4 regions of the Desulfovibrio fairfieldensis genome follow, and region 2 is predicted to be linked to each of the others. Evidence: riboswitches for the same ligand, from Rfam matches in the RefSeq annotation. Region 2 holds a riboswitch; each other region holds the start of a gene.

What was found. Region 2 has a riboswitch for cobalamin ahead of AXF13_RS08855 (FecCD family ABC transporter permease). Riboswitches for the same ligand answer to the same signal wherever they lie in the genome.
Region 1: linked by a shared signal. The riboswitch ahead of AXF13_RS13320 (sirohydrochlorin cobaltochelatase) and the one ahead of AXF13_RS08855 (FecCD family ABC transporter permease) in region 2 are both predicted to bind cobalamin.
Region 3: linked by a shared signal. The riboswitch ahead of AXF13_RS07580 (anaerobic ribonucleoside triphosphate reductase) and the one ahead of AXF13_RS08855 (FecCD family ABC transporter permease) in region 2 are both predicted to bind cobalamin.
Region 4: linked by a shared signal. The riboswitch ahead of metE (5-methyltetrahydropteroyltriglutamate--homocysteine S-methyltransferase) and the one ahead of AXF13_RS08855 (FecCD family ABC transporter permease) in region 2 are both predicted to bind cobalamin.

Annotation. Positions count from the first base shown of each region.
Region 1 is NZ_CP014229.1:3,164,172-3,167,768, reverse strand. Features, by position in the region: gene AXF13_RS13325 (phenylacetate--CoA ligase family protein) at 1-1,211, shown strand, start outside; gene AXF13_RS13320 (sirohydrochlorin cobaltochelatase) at 1,343-2,254, opposite strand; cobalamin riboswitch at 2,299-2,536, opposite strand; gene AXF13_RS13315 (hypothetical protein) at 2,691-3,329, shown strand; gene AXF13_RS13310 (30S ribosomal protein S1) at 3,426-3,597, shown strand, end outside.
Region 2 is NZ_CP014229.1:2,088,726-2,092,322, forward strand. Features, by position in the region: gene AXF13_RS08845 (ABC transporter substrate-binding protein) at 1-364, opposite strand, end outside; gene AXF13_RS08850 (ABC transporter ATP-binding protein) at 303-1,163, opposite strand; gene AXF13_RS08855 (FecCD family ABC transporter permease) at 1,217-2,302, opposite strand; cobalamin riboswitch at 2,447-2,639, opposite strand; gene AXF13_RS08860 (purine nucleoside phosphorylase YfiH/LACC1 family protein) at 3,092-3,597, opposite strand, start outside.
Region 3 is NZ_CP014229.1:1,776,506-1,780,102, forward strand. Features, by position in the region: gene AXF13_RS07580 (anaerobic ribonucleoside triphosphate reductase) at 1-1,731, opposite strand, end outside; cobalamin riboswitch at 1,862-2,043, opposite strand; gene AXF13_RS07585 (hypothetical protein) at 2,266-3,168, opposite strand.
Region 4 is NZ_CP014229.1:3,406,661-3,410,257, forward strand. Features, by position in the region: gene metE (5-methyltetrahydropteroyltriglutamate--homocysteine S-methyltransferase) at 1-2,176, opposite strand, end outside; cobalamin riboswitch at 2,436-2,613, opposite strand; gene AXF13_RS14375 (bifunctional diguanylate cyclase/phosphodiesterase) at 2,790-3,597, opposite strand, start outside.

The DNA.
Region 1 (3,597 bases), 1.1 Mb from region 2:
ACACCCTGCGCCAGGCGCGCAACTCCCCGCAGTACCGGGCGCGGTTGGATGCTTGCGGCGCGCGTGCCGAGGATATCCACAGCCTGGACGATCTGCGCCTGCTGCCCACTGTGGATGTGGAGGATCTGCGCGAGGGCTACCCCCTGCCCCTGCTCTGCGTGCCGGAAAAGGACGTGGTGCGCATCCATGCCTCCAGCGGCACCACGGGCAAGCGCAAAATTCTGGCCTACAGCCGCCGCGACATCGAGACGTTCAGCACCCAGATGGCCCGCTGCTACGAGCTGGCCGGGCTCACGCCCGAGGACCGCATGCAGGTGGCTGTGGGTTACGGCCTGTGGACCGCCGGGGCGGGCTTTCAGCTGGGCAGCGAGCTTTTCGGCATGCTGACCATTCCGGTGGGGCCGGGCAATCTGGAAATGCATCTGCAACTGCTCAGGGACGTGGGCGCCAGTTGTTTCGGGGCCACGGCCTCCATGGCCCTGCTGCTGGCCGAGGAAGTGGAGCGCGCGGGCATCCGCGATCAGATCCGGCTGCGCAAGATGATCTGCGGGGCCGAGACGCGCAGCGAGAAAATGCGCCTGGCCATCGAGAGCAAGCTGGGCCTGGAAGGCAGCTATGACATCGCGGGCATGACCGAAATGTACGGTCCGGGCACGGCCATGGACTGCGACGCCCATGAGGGCCTGCATTACTGGGCGGATTTGTTCATCATCGAAGTGCTGGACCCGGACACCCTGCAGCCCGTGCCCGAGGGCGAAGTGGGCGAGATGGTGGTCACCAGCCTGCGCAAGGAGGCCGTGCCCCTGTTGCGCTACCGCACCCACGACCTGACCCGCCTGCTGCCGGGCCGCTGCTCCTGCGGCCTGAACATGCCCCGGCACGACCGCATTCTGGGCCGCTCCGACGACATGGTCATCTACAGGGGCGTGAACATCTATCCCGGCCAGATCATGGAAGTCATCGGCCAGTTCCCGGAACTGGGCGGCGAATACCAGATGGAGCTGACCAGGGACGAGCGCTCCCTGGACCATCTGGCCCTGATTGTGGAGCGCGCCCAGGATCAGCCGTCCGGCAATGACGCTGCCCTGGCCCAGGCTCTGGAGCGGCGGCTGCACAAGGCCATTCTGGCGCGCATGGAAGTGCGGGTGGCGGATTACGCCGGCCTGCCGCGTACGTTCAGCAAGTCCAAGCGGGTGATCGACAAGCGCTGATCCCGCTCCGTGCGTTGTGCCCCTTTCAGGACGATAGGGCGGACTTACCGTAAACCCGGCACGAAAACGCCGCCCGTCTCCACGGAGTGTGGAAACGGACGGCGTCTTTGCTGCGGTGGATAAATCCGGCTTTACTGCTTCTTGGGTTCCTTGGTCAGGTCGTCCACATTTTGCTTGGCATGGTCCACAAAGAGATCACGCACGCCGGGCACTTCGCCCAGGCCCTTGAGGTTGGCCTCCACCTTGAAACCGGCGGCCTTGAGCTTGGAAGCCCAGGAATCCTCCTCGTCCCCGGCCAGGTCGTTGCGGGCGTGGTCCCCGGCCACCACCATCAGGGGCTGCAGCCAGACTTTCTTGATCTTGTGGGCTTTGAGCTCGGCCAGCAGGTCGTCAATGCCGCGCGCGCCTTCCACTGTGGCCATGAAGACCAGGGGGTCACTTTCCTTGAACGTGGCCCGTGTGCCTTCAAAAACCAGGTCCGCCCGGCCGTGGGCCTGTCCGTGGCCCATGAGCACCACAGCCTCGCCCTTCCGGCGCTTGCCGCCCATATCAGCAAGCACGGCCTTGGCCACGCTTAAGGCATCCTTGTGCGACTCCAGCAGGGGGCGGCCCAGGTACACGGCCTCAAAACGGCCCGGATGCTTCTGGATATCCAGCAGCACGGCCCGCTCAAGCTCCGTAAATTCCTCGCCGGGCATCACATGCAGGGACTGCACGCGCACCACTTTCACCCCCGCCTTGGCCAGCGCGGCCAAGCCGTCGCTGATGCCGCCCACGGGCTTGCCCTGCTTGGCAAGTTTTTTGCGGATGATCTGCGAGGTGTAGGACCAGACCACGGGCGTGTCCGGAAACGCGGCCTTGAAGGACGCGTCCACGGCCTTGAACGAGGGCAGGGCTTCGGGCACGCTGGTGCCGAAAGCCACCAGCAGCACCCCTTCCTTGGGGGCTTTCTGATCCGCCGCTTGGACGGACGCGGCCAGCAGGGCCAGCAGAAGCAGGAAAAGCGGCAGGACGCGCGGGAACACGCGCAACGTACGAGACATGGCAACCTCCTCAATCGTGCGTTGAAAGGTGGATACGGCGGCGGCGCAAAGCGCCCCGGCCAGCGGGTGTTCGGACTTAAGGGATGTGGAGGTCCGCGTTTCTGATCATAATCAGGACAACGGCCCCGCGCCTCGGCTTCGCCTTCACCTGTGACGGCTGGCTGTCGCGCCCCGCCGGGATGTTTCCGGCAAGGCGAAGAAGCTCTGTACCCTCTTACCGCAGCGCGACTGTTTCCGATTTGCACGGAATTCCCCGCTACAGCGGGCAGAGGACAATAGGGAGGCGCAAAAGTCAAGACAAGTGTCGAAGCTGAAAAATGAGATAGCCGCCGTGACTCAGCGAAAAAGCACATTTTTTGCGATCAGGCACCAGGAGCTGTTTCCAGGCGCGCGCCGGGCCTTGGCCCGGCGCGCGTTTCAGGCTATACTTCCGAATATGGATACCTCCCTTGAGATGGATGCTTGTTGCGGCACCGGCAAGCGGCCTGAAAACCCCGCCGGGCTCAGCGCCGAAGTTTCGGCCGCGGCCGCGGCCCTGCTGCGCCGGGGCGTGCTGCTGCCCGCGCGAGGCGGGGATGCCGTGAGCCTGGGGCGTTTTCTGACCTTGGGGTTGGGGCTGGAAGAAGCATATGTGGAAAGCCGCATCCAGACCATTTTGCGTAACGGTCTGGCTGCGGATGATTTTGCCGTGCCCCTGGCCTCCGGCGACCGGCTGGCCCTTTCGGCGGCCATGCCCGGCGTGGCCGGGGCAGCCCTGCGCCGGGGCGGCCGGTACGCGGCCATGCGCGCCGCCATTACCCAGCGCCGGGAAGACGCGCCTCCCGCGCCCATAGCTCAACTTGAGGAACCGGTCTGGATCGAGCTGCGTTGCTTCAACAGCATTGCCGAGGAGTTGGCCGGGCATCTGCTGTGCCGGGGGCTGGCCGCCCGGCCCGCCGACGCGGGACAAGTCCTGCTTCCGCTGGCGGCCACGCCGCCAGCCGGTCTGGCGCTGCCTGAGCCGGGCCTGCTCTGGCTCGCGGCCTGGCAAACCCGACCCTGCTTCGCATTTTTCCGTCTCTCTCCTTGGCCGTAAAACCTTGCGCCGGACAATTTCTCTTGTGCTTTTCCTTTGCCTCTGATAATTTTTCCCACTCTCTCAGCGAGGGGAAATTATTTGGAGGCATGGCAGATGGCAGACAAGGAAACCGGGCACGACGAAATTAATTTCGAAAGCGCCCTCGAAAACTATCTCAATCCCGATTTCGGCGACCTTGAAGAAGGCTCCATTACCAAAGGCGAGATCGTCCGTGTGGATGACGACAATGTGCTGGTGGACGTGAATTTCAAGTCCGAGGGGCAGA
Region 2 (3,597 bases):
TCAGCACATTGATGCCCAGTTTACGCAGGGCTTCGGTCTGCAACAGCGCCTCGCGCCGTCCGGCGAGCTGAAGCACCAGATCCGGCTTCTGAGCCACGATCAGTTCCGCATTGGGCCGCATATGGGTGCCTATGGCGGGCAGACCGGCCAGCTCCGGCAGATGGGCGTCGGCCACGGTGCGCGCCACCAGCAGGCCGCGCGCGTCCAGGGCCAGCAGCAGCTCGTTGTAGGCGCCGTACAGGGCGATGATCCGCTCGGCCGGTTTATCCAGAGTCAGCGTGACGCCCGTGTCGTCAACCACCTCAATGGGAGCCGTCTGAACCGGGGCCGGATTCAGGCCCGTCAGCAGCAGAACCAGCAGCAAAATTGACGGCGCCGTTGCTCCACGGCCCGGAAGCGCGCCCCAGCAGCGCCTGGGGCAGGCCCCAGCGCGGATGCGGAAAAACCCGGATGGGAATATCATACAGGACACTGAGTTTCTCCTCGGTAAAGACCTCGGACACGGGGCCGTCAAAGAGTACCCGGCCGTTTTTCAGGCCCATGAGCCTGGTTGCATACAAGGCGGCCAGATTGCAGTCGTGCATGGCCATGAGCACGCAGGCCCCGGCGGCCCGGCGGCGCTCCAGCAGATCAAAAAGTTCCACCATGCGGGCCAGATCCAGACCGGCGGCCAGCTCGTCCAGCAGGAGCAGCGGGCTCTCCTGGGCCAGAGCCCGCGCCAGCAGCACCCGCTGCAGTTCCCCGCCGGAAAGCTCCCCCACGCGGCGCGCGGCCAGAGCGGCGGCTCCGGTGGCGGCCAGGGCCTGTCCGACGGCGGCGTAGTCCCGCCGTCCGTAGCCGCCCAGCCAGGAGAGGTAGGGATAGCGCCCCAGCAGGACCATCTGACGCACACTCAGGCCGGACGGACATTCCGCGCGTTGCGGCACCACGGCCGCCAGCCGGGCGCGTTCGCGCGGACGCAGGCCATCCAGCGGCCTGTCCGCCAAACGTATGCCGCCGCCCTGGGGCCGCAGCACGCCGGAAATGCAACGCAGCAAGGTGGTTTTGCCGCTGCCGTTAGGTCCCAGCAGGGCCACGCTTTCTCCGCCTCGCGCCGCCAGGCTCACGCCGCGCAGCACGGGCCGCCCGGCATAGCCCGCCGTGAGATTGCGCACGTCCAGCATCGGCCCTTCCACTGCTCTGCTCAGCGGCCTGTCCATTGATCGTGCGCCGGACATCAGCGCCGCCGCACCAGAAGGGCGAAAAACGGCCCGCCCAACAGGGCCGTGACCACGCCCACGGGCAATTCCTGGCCGCCGCCCAGCACGCTGCGGGCCAGGACGTCAGCCCAGACCAGCAGTACGCCGCCGCCGAAAAAGGCCCCGGCCAGCAAAGGGCCGTGCCCCGGTCCCAGCAAAAGGCGCAGCACATGCGGCACTACCAGGCCCACAAAGCCGATCACTCCGGCCACGGCCACGCAACCGGCGGTCATGCAGCTGGCCCCGGCCAACAGCCAGAAGCGCGCCCGGCCCACATTAAGGCCCAGTTGCGCGGCCTGCTCGTCGCCCAGCGAAAGCACGTCCAAGGCCCGCCAGCCCAGACCCACGGCCAGCAGACCGGGAATAAGGGTCGCCAGCAGCAGGGGCAGACTGTCCCAGCCCCGGCCTTGGAGCGAGCCCAGAATCCAGAACACGATGCTGGTCACGGATTCCTCATTGAGAGCCTTGACCAGGGCCACCAGGGCCCCCAGAAAGGCGGCCACGGCAATACCCGCCAGAATCACGCTTTCGCGGCTGAAATCCCCCTTGCCCCGGCCCAGCCAGAGCGCGCCGCACAGGGCCAGCAGGGCCCCGGCCAGAGCGGCGGGAGCCACCAACCCGGCCTGGGTCACTCCCGCCGCATGGCCCAGAATCCGCCCCAGCCACAGGCCGAACCCGCCGCCGACGCCGCCCAGGGCGATAGCCATGCTGGCGCCGCAGGCCGCACCGGCGGAAATGCCAAGAGTGAAAGGATCGGCCAGGGGATTGCGCAGTACGCCTTGCAGGGCCACGCCGGCCACGGCCAGCGCGCCGCCGCAAAGTGCCGCCAGACAGACCCGCGCCAGACGGATCTGCCCCACTACCAGGAGTTGGGAGGCGTCCACCGGAGCGGCGGCCAGGCCCAGGCTCGCGGCCAGCGCGCGGAAAACCTCATTCACGCCCAGCGGGAACGGCCCCGGCAGACAGGCCAGCGGCAGGGAGCATAGCCAGAGCGCCGCCAGCCCGGCCAGGGCAAGGCAAAGGGACCGCGCCCGGGGCGGCCGGGAAAGGGCATCTATGTGCATATCATATGGGGCTATGCGGACAAAAAAAGCCTCTTCCATACCTGGAAGAGGCCCGTATTTCCTCTGCCTGACCGGCAAAAACCCGTTGCCGGAGAACATCTCACGCCAGAGCAATGCACTTTTTCAAAGTTAAGCTGCTCCAGGAGCGCGAAAATGGGCACGGCAGGTCTTCCGGCTTGATCCCCTTGCCCCGGCCTTCCCGTTTCCAGTGGCACAAAATGGGGCGCGGTTTGCGGATCTCACGGCGGCGGGTCCGCTCCCGTTTTACACGGGATTCCCTTTTCAAGCCGTTCCGCGTTGCTCCGCCGGTCCGGCTACCGTTGCCAGAGGCACATTAGGCGCGGCGCGCGGCCCTGTCAATGCGGCCGGACAGATGCATCTGACTCCAGCTTTTAAGGCATCTTATTTGCCGGGATTATCCGTCAAAACCGGCCTGTTCGACGTTGGCGGCGTCATCCGGCGTTTTTGCCGCTCACGTACTTGAGTACAGCCCTGCTCTTGATGCCCGTAAGGCTCGCCCGGCTCGCCAACGGGCACGGCCCTTTGGGCCGCCTTTCGGTCGGTTTCCACGCAAAAAAGCGCCATTTTCCTTGCCAACGCCGAAGAATCTTAGTTTTTAGAATTCTCCCGGCACCAGCCATCCGCCTGCGCTTCGCTCCGGCGGAGCAAAGGTGGCTTTGCCCAACTCTTGGGAAAGAGTATATGATAAATACCAATATATTGAACCAGCTGTATAAATTAAATGAACTTTTATACGCTTGCCCAAGGTAGACGCGCGACGGATCAGCCTCAGGCCGTGGTCCAGATCAGGCTGGCCTGACGGCCGGACCTTTTTTCACGCCGGTAAGAGAAGAACTGTCCGTTGTTGGAAGCCGTGCAAAGATCCAGGCCGTAGATTTGGCGCTCCGGCAGACCGGCTTGTTGCAACTGCCGGCGGGTCAGGCCCCAGAGATCCATGGTCCGCGTTGCCGGGTCGAACCAGGGCCGGAAGTCGTCGCTCCATTCCCGCTCGAAGTTGACGAACTCCGCCCGTCCCGGCCCCAGGCTGGGTCCGCGCACGGCCAGCAGGTCGCAGGGTTTGAGATCATAGCGCGCGCAGAAGCGGGCCACGCCCGTACCCGGGAAATCGCAACGGTTGCCCCGCCAGCCCGCGTGCAGGGCAGCCACGTATCGACCGCTCTTGTGCGCCAGCAGAATGGGCTGGCAGTCCGCGGTCTTGATCAGCAGGCCCAGGCCGGGCCGGGACACGGCCATGCCGTCGCCGTCCGCCGTGGACCGGGTTTCGCAGGCCACGG
Region 3 (3,597 bases), 310 kb from region 2:
CTTCTGGGCCTCCTCGCTTTCGCCGTGATGCGCGCCCACCAAGGCCTTGAGGGCCTCGGCCAGACCGATGAAGCCGATGGTCAGGGTGCCGTGCTTGAGCACTTCCCCTATGCCGTCGTCCCAGTCCAGCTTGCCGGAATCCAGCCAGATGCCGTTGCCCATAAGGAAGGGATAGTTGCGCACCTTTTTGGCGCTCTGGATCTTGAGCCGGTGCAGCAACTGCCGGAAGACCAGATCGATCTTCTCATCCAGCAGGGCGTAAAACTTTTCCGGATCATTACGGGCTTCCAGGCCCAGGCGCGGCAGGTTCACGGAGGTGAAGCTCAGATTGCCGCGTCCGCAGGTCACCTGGCGCTCCGGATCATACACATTGCCCAGCACACGCGTGCGGCAACCCATATAGGCCACTTCGCTGTCGTAATAACCGTCCCTGTAGTACTGGAGGTTGAAGGGGGCGTCAAGAAAGCTGAAATTGGGGAAAAGGCGTTTAGCCGAGGTTTCCATGGCCAGTTTGAACAAATCGTAGTTGGGGTCCTCGGGATTGTAGTTGACCCCTTCCTTGACCTTGAAAATCTGCACCGGGAAAATGGAAGTCTCGCCGTTGCCCAGACCGGCCTGGGTGGCCAGGAGCAGGTTTTTCATGACCATCCGGCCCTCGGCGGAGACGTCCGTGCCGTAGTTGATGGAGCTGAACGGCACCTGGGCCCCGGCCCGGGAATTCATGGTATTCAGGTTGTGGATCAGGGCCTCCATGGCCTGGTACACGCGCCGGTCCGTATTGGCCAGAGCTTCGTCCACGGCATAGGCGTGGGCGCGTTCCGCCAGTTCTTTCCACTGTTCGGGAGCGGCTTCGGTCAGCGCGCGGCCCAGAGCATCGGCTCCGGCCATGCTCGGGCGCACGCCCACGGCATCCAGCAGTTTCCCGGCCAGTTCCTCCGCGGCGGCCGCGTCCAGGCCCCCGGCAATGCGCAGGCAGGCGCAGAAGGCCTTGCGGTATTCCTTGGCATAGGTCTTGATCACGCCCTCGGCCATGGCATAGTCAAAGTGCGGCACGCTCTGGCCGCCGTGCATTTCATTCTGGTTGGCCTGAATGGCTATGCAGGCCAGGGCCGAATAGCTTTCAATGGAATTGGGCTCACGCAGATAGCCGTGCCCGGTGGAGAAACCGTTTTTGAACAGCGGGATCAGATTGATCTGGCAGCAGGTTTCGGTGAGCATGTAGAAATCTTTGTCATGAATATGGATATCGCCGTTAAGATGCGCGGCCGAGGCGTCCTTGGGCAGGATATAATTGTCGATGAAGAATTTGGAGCCCTCGGAACCGTACTTGAGCATGGTGCCCATGGCCGTGTCGCCGTCAATATTGGCGTTCTCCCGCTTGATGTCCTCCCGGATGGCCGGGGAGTACGTCAGCTTTTTGTAGATATCCATCAGATAGGATTCCGCGTTGCGGATCTTGGCGTGCTCCGCGCGGTAGAGAATATAGGCCTTGGCGGTTTTGGCGTAATCGTACTGGATCAGCGTTTCTTCCACCACGTCCTGAATTTCTTCCACATGGCGGAGGCTGCGCTCATCCAGCTTTCTGCAGACTTTCTCGGTGACGAAAAGCAGGTCCGTGGGCGACATGTCCTCGCCGCCCACAGCCTGGTTGGCTTTGGTGATGGCGTTGAGAATCTTGACCGAATCAAAGGGCACGGACGCGCCGTCCCGTTTCATAATACTGGCGGGCATGAAAAACTCCAGGCATGGAGGGGCTGTATGGAATAAAAAACCTCCGCCCGCAACACAGGCGGAGGAGGAAACGCATTTATCCTCACTGCAAGACCTGACGGCAAAAGCCCCGTTGCCGACGGTCCGTCCTCAAAGACGATGAATGAAAGCAGGTCTTCCGGCTTGCCGGCTCGCTTTTCGGCCTTCCCGGAGCGAATCCAGTGGCGCGCAAGGAAAAGCGGCATCAGTTCGGCGCACGGCGGCGGGTCCGCTCCCGATTTGAACGGGATTCCCTATTAAGCCCCGAAGGGCGCTTCCGTATCTCTAGAGATAGTCAAAACAGCCCCTTTCTGTCAATCAGAGGCGCGAAAAAAGGCTTCCTTGCTTCGTAACAACATACTGAATTTAAAAGATAAATTTTAAGGATACGGCCCTACGGCGACGACCGTCAGCCCTCCGGCCACAGTGCCGGGCCGCCATGCCCTCCAAAAGGTAGAGCCGGATGGTTTCATCGCCGACGATGCCGGGCGGGAGCATCTTGCCGCCCCCGCCGGTTCACCGCGCCGGGGCGGCCTGACTTTCGGCTCCTCTCCCTGACGGGCCGCCGAGCCGCGCCGTGATCCAGAGGTCCAGACCGGGCACGCCCTCCTCGCCCACCGGCTGCCAGTCCAGCACGGCATCCCGCCGCGCTGCGGACAGATAGCGCACAAAACGCAAATGCAGGTTCAGAGCGCTGTCCTTTTTATTCCGACCGACAATCACGCTGTGGGCAGCCAGAAAAAACTTGCGGGACTCCCCTTCCGGGCCGTTGCAGTCCAGATAGAGCAGGCAGAGCGTATTCTGATCAATATCAATGTCGTTGAGCAGATCGTAATCGACCAGCCGCACGAACGCACCACCGGCGGAGACGTCGATCAGGCGTATTTTCCGTTCCAGATCCTGGCTGTAACGGCTCATATAGATCTGCACCTGGCCGCGCTGCTCCGGCAACATGGGCGCGAACCAGAAGCGGAATTTTTTGAGCATGTCCGGCCCCAGGCGCAGCCGTTCGTGCCGACGCAACTCCCGCCATAAGGAACGGAAAGGCGTCTTGAGAGTGATCTCGGTCAGGGCGTTTCCGGCGTCGCGCCGCACATCCTGCACGCGGCAGTTGCAATAAAAACCGTGCCGCGCGACGGCAGCCTTACCGCTCTCTTCCTGCCCGTCCCTTGCCTCTTCCGGATTCGCCTCGATATCCGGCTTGAAATAGATGCGGCACTCTCCGCCCTTCAGTTCAGCGGGAATCAGGGGCTCCGCCGTGGACAGGACCGTGATGTCGCGGGCGGTAAAGGTTACGGTGCAGAGCAGAGGTCCCGCTTCGCGCGGACGGCCGTCAAAGGTGAGTTGGACCGGAAGGGCCCGGTCACGGGCGTATTCCAGGGCGGTTGCGATATTCGGACGCCAGAGGCAGAGGGGCATTACGCGGATCTCCTGTCATCACCAAGGATGCATGCCATGTCCTTTGGCACAGAGCAAGCTGGGGAATTGCCATTCTCAAAGCCGGCGCTGCCCTCAGTCGGCTGCTGTTGTTATTCGCAGCAATGCTGTCCTCGTCTGTCGCGTTGCGGCTACAGCCAGGCTTCGCCATGAACGGTTCAGGCAAGCCCCGGCGGCAATAGCTGACGCCCGGTGGGACTGAGGTTCAGCCTTTTGCCTCAGGCGCGGGCGGCCACGCGAGTGAGCGCCGGAGCAGGGAATCTTTCAACGTTAACCTACCCTATTTCCCAAGGATTTTTCATGGATAGCTCACGCGGACGCGTTCTGTAAAGTCACAACAGCGCCCCGTCCCGGTCGAACTTGACCGTGACGGGGCGCTGTTCAGACAAAACCTGCGAACGCCGGGGATAT
Region 4 (3,597 bases), 1.3 Mb from region 2:
CGCAATCGGGATTCACCCACAACTGTTCCTTGGGAATGTGGCGCAAGGCCCTGCGCAGGAGATCCGTCATCTCCTCCACGCCGGGAATGCGCGGGCTGTGGATGTCGTACACGCCCGGCCCCACTTCTCCCTGATAGCGGAACTCGGTGAAGGCTTCCAGCAGTTCCATGCCGCTGCGGCTGGATTCAATGCTGATGACGTCCGCATCCATTTGGGCGATCCAGGGCAGAATGGCATTGAACTCGCTGTAGCACATATGGGTGTGGATCTGTGTGGCGTCCTCCACGCCGGACGCGGCCAGACGGAAGGCGTCCACCGCCCGGCGCAGATAGTCTTCCGCCGAGGCTTTGGTCAGGGGCATGCCTTCCCGCAGGGCGGCCTCGTCGATCTGGATGATGCGGATGCCCGCCTTTTCCAGATCCAGCACTTCGTCGCGGATAGCCAGAGCGATCTGTTTGCAGACTTCGCCGCGTTCCAGGTCCTCGCGAACGAAGCTCCAGCAGAGAATCGTCACCGGGCCGGTCAGCATGCCCTTAACCGGTTTTTGCGTGAGCGACTGCGCGTAGAGAATCCAGTCCACGGTCATGGGCCGCTTGCGGTACACGTCGCCGTAGATGACGGGCGGCTTTACGCAGCGGCTGCCGTAGCTCTGCACCCAGCCATTCTGCGTAAAGCAGAAGCCGCCGAGCTGCTGGCCGAAATATTCCACCATATCGTTGCGCTCAGCCTCGCCATGCACAAGGACGTCCAGGCCCAGTTTCTCCTGCTTTGCGATGCAGTTTTTGATTTCCTGTCTGATGGCGGCCAGATAGTCCGCTTCCGGCATGTCGCCCCGCTTGTAGTCCAGGCGGGTTTTACGGATGGCGGCGGTCTGAGGGAAGGAGCCGATGGTCGTGGTGGGCAGCGGGGGCAGGTTGAGCCAGGCCTGCGCGGCATGCCGCTGCGGATAGGCCGAGCGGCGGGAAAGCTGGTCCGGCGTGACGGCGGACGCGCGTCGGCGCACGGCGTCAATGCGGCTGTCGGCATGCCCGGCAGCCGCCCGCAATACGGCGGCATTGGCCGCCAGGGCCGCGTTGTCGCCGTTTTCCGCAATGTTTCGCAGGTCGGTCAGCTCCGCGCACTTCTGCACGGCAAAGGCCATGCGGTTCCGGATGTGCTCCGGCAGGGTTGTTTCTTCCTCCAGGTCCACAGGGCAGTGCAGCAGCGAGCAGCTTGATCCCAGCAAAACCCGTTCCGTGCCGAGCGCGGCGACGGCCCGCGTGACAAGGGGCAGGATTTGGGCGTAATCGCTTTTCCAGATATTGCGTCCGTTCACCACGCCGAGCGAAAGCGCCGTGTCGGCGGGGAGCTTGTCCAGAACGGCATCCAGTTGTTCCCTGCCGCGCACCATGTCCACATGCAGCGTTGCGCAGCCGGAAGCGAGGGCTAGATCCAGATTCCGGCAGAGCGGGCCGAAATAGGTCGTCAGCATGAGCTTGCCGTTGCTGGCCGTGTTCAGGGCCGCGTAGGCCTCCCGAAAAGCCCCGCTCGCCTCTTGCGGCAGAAGTTCCGTGCAGAGCACGGGTTCCTCAACCTGGATGCGGTCGCACAAGGGCGCAAGAAGCGTAAAAAGGTCGGCATAGGCGGCCGTAACCGCGTTCAGCCGCGCCCACTTGTGCGCGCCGTTGCGGGCTTTTGCCAGGGCCAGCCAGGTGAACGGACCGATCAGGGCCGGTTTCGGCGAAAAGCCGAGTTCCCCGGCCAGCCTTGTATCCGCGACCAGCGGGTGCTCTTCGCGATGCCAGGGCGTATCGGCATCGATTTCTGGCACAAGATAGTGGTAGTTGGTGTCAAACCACTTGGTCATTTCCAGGGCCGGAATGTTGCGCCGCGCATCGCCGCGCGCCAAGCTGAAATACAGGTCCGGGTGCGCGTCCTTGAGGCAGGGGGCAAAGCGGGGGGGCATTGCGCCGAGCATGCGGGTTATGTCCAGCATGCGGTCGTAGAGTGAAAAATCGCCTGTGGTCACATAGTCAAGACCGGCGTCTTGCTGGATGCGCCAATGGCGCTTCTTCAGCGCCGTGCAGGTTTCGGTAAGCGCTTCAGCGGCAAGATCGCCTTTCCAGAAGGCTTCGAGAACCTGTTTCAGCTCTCGCTGTTTTCCGATGGACGGGAAACCGAGAATGTGGGTTCGCATGGGATGCTCCTTTCAAAAGAGTTGAAAGGGCAGTCTATTTCACGTGCGTCCAGAGCCGGAATACAGGGATGCATCCGGAGAGGGCGGTCCGTCTTTGTGCAGGATAAACCGCGCCGCTAAATTGCCGCACGGCGCATCCGCCGCTGAGCCGTGGAACGCAAAACAGCGGAGATGCCGGGCCGTTGGGCGGCAATTTCAAGCGTAAGCTCCAGTCCGGGCAAATGCCTATACGCGAGACAGTACTGCCGTGCCGCGCCGATCGCGGCCATTGTGACAAGTCGTCTCCTGACTTCCGGCCCGTGCTCGCCTTGCCTTCCCGTTCGTCCGTGTCGAACAGTGGCTTCGGCTGGGTTTGTCCCGGTTACAGTGGCGCGTCCGTAGCGGATTTACACCGCTTTCCGTTTCTCATCACAATATCTAGATAAATTGATATATACTTTGGCCTGTGCTGTCAAGCATTGCCGAAGGACAGGCCCACGGGGCGAAGGCGTGGAAAATCGCCGCAAGAGGGCGGTGTTCAATGGGGGGGCATGGATTGGGGACGGCGTTGCCCCCCGGCGGCCTTTCCGAGAAGCGCATGGATCAGGAAAAGCGTTCCGGCGGTAGCGGCGGTTCAGTATTCCCGGTCCGGAGCGTTCAGGCCCAGGGGCAGGTTCAGGCGGAGGGCTTCCTCCTGGAGACTGGGGTCCACCCAGAAGGCTTTTTCCTGCACAAAGCTGAGCACTTCGAATTCCTCGGGATCCACCGGGCGCGCGTAATAGTAGCCCTGGGCGTAATTGCAGCCGATGCTGAGCAGGAAGTGCGCCTGCTCCACGGTTTCCACGCCCTCGGCGATGATTTTCATCTTGAGCTGGCGGGCCATGGTGACGGTGTTGCGGGCCACGATCTGGCCGCGTTCATTGTCCGTGCCGTCGCTGATGAAGGTGCGGTCCAGCTTGACGATGTTGAAAGGCAGGGCGCGCAGGGTACTCAGGGAGGAATAGCCCGTGCCGAAATCATCCATGGAAAAGACGAAACCCTGTTTCTGGAGGTCGTTCATGACCCGGATCAGGGTTTTTTCGCTTTCAAAAAAGGCGCTTTCCGTGAGCTCCAGCTCCAGCAGATGCCGGGGCAAATGGTATTTGTCGGTCAGGGCCAGCAGCTTGCCGCAGAAATGGTCGTCGTTGAAGTGCATGCGCGAGACGTTGATGGACACGGGCGTGGGCCGGTAGCCTTTGTTCAGCCAGAGGCGCAGCATTTTACAGGTCTGTTCCCAGATGTACTCGTCAAAACGGACGATGAAGCCGTTGCGTTCGAACAGCGGCACAAAGCGGCCCGGCAGGATCAGTCCGTCCGTGGGGTGCCGCCAGCGGGCCAGAGCCTCGGCCCCCACAATGCGGCCGCTGGAAATCTCCACCTTGGGCTGGAGATAGAGCACGAAC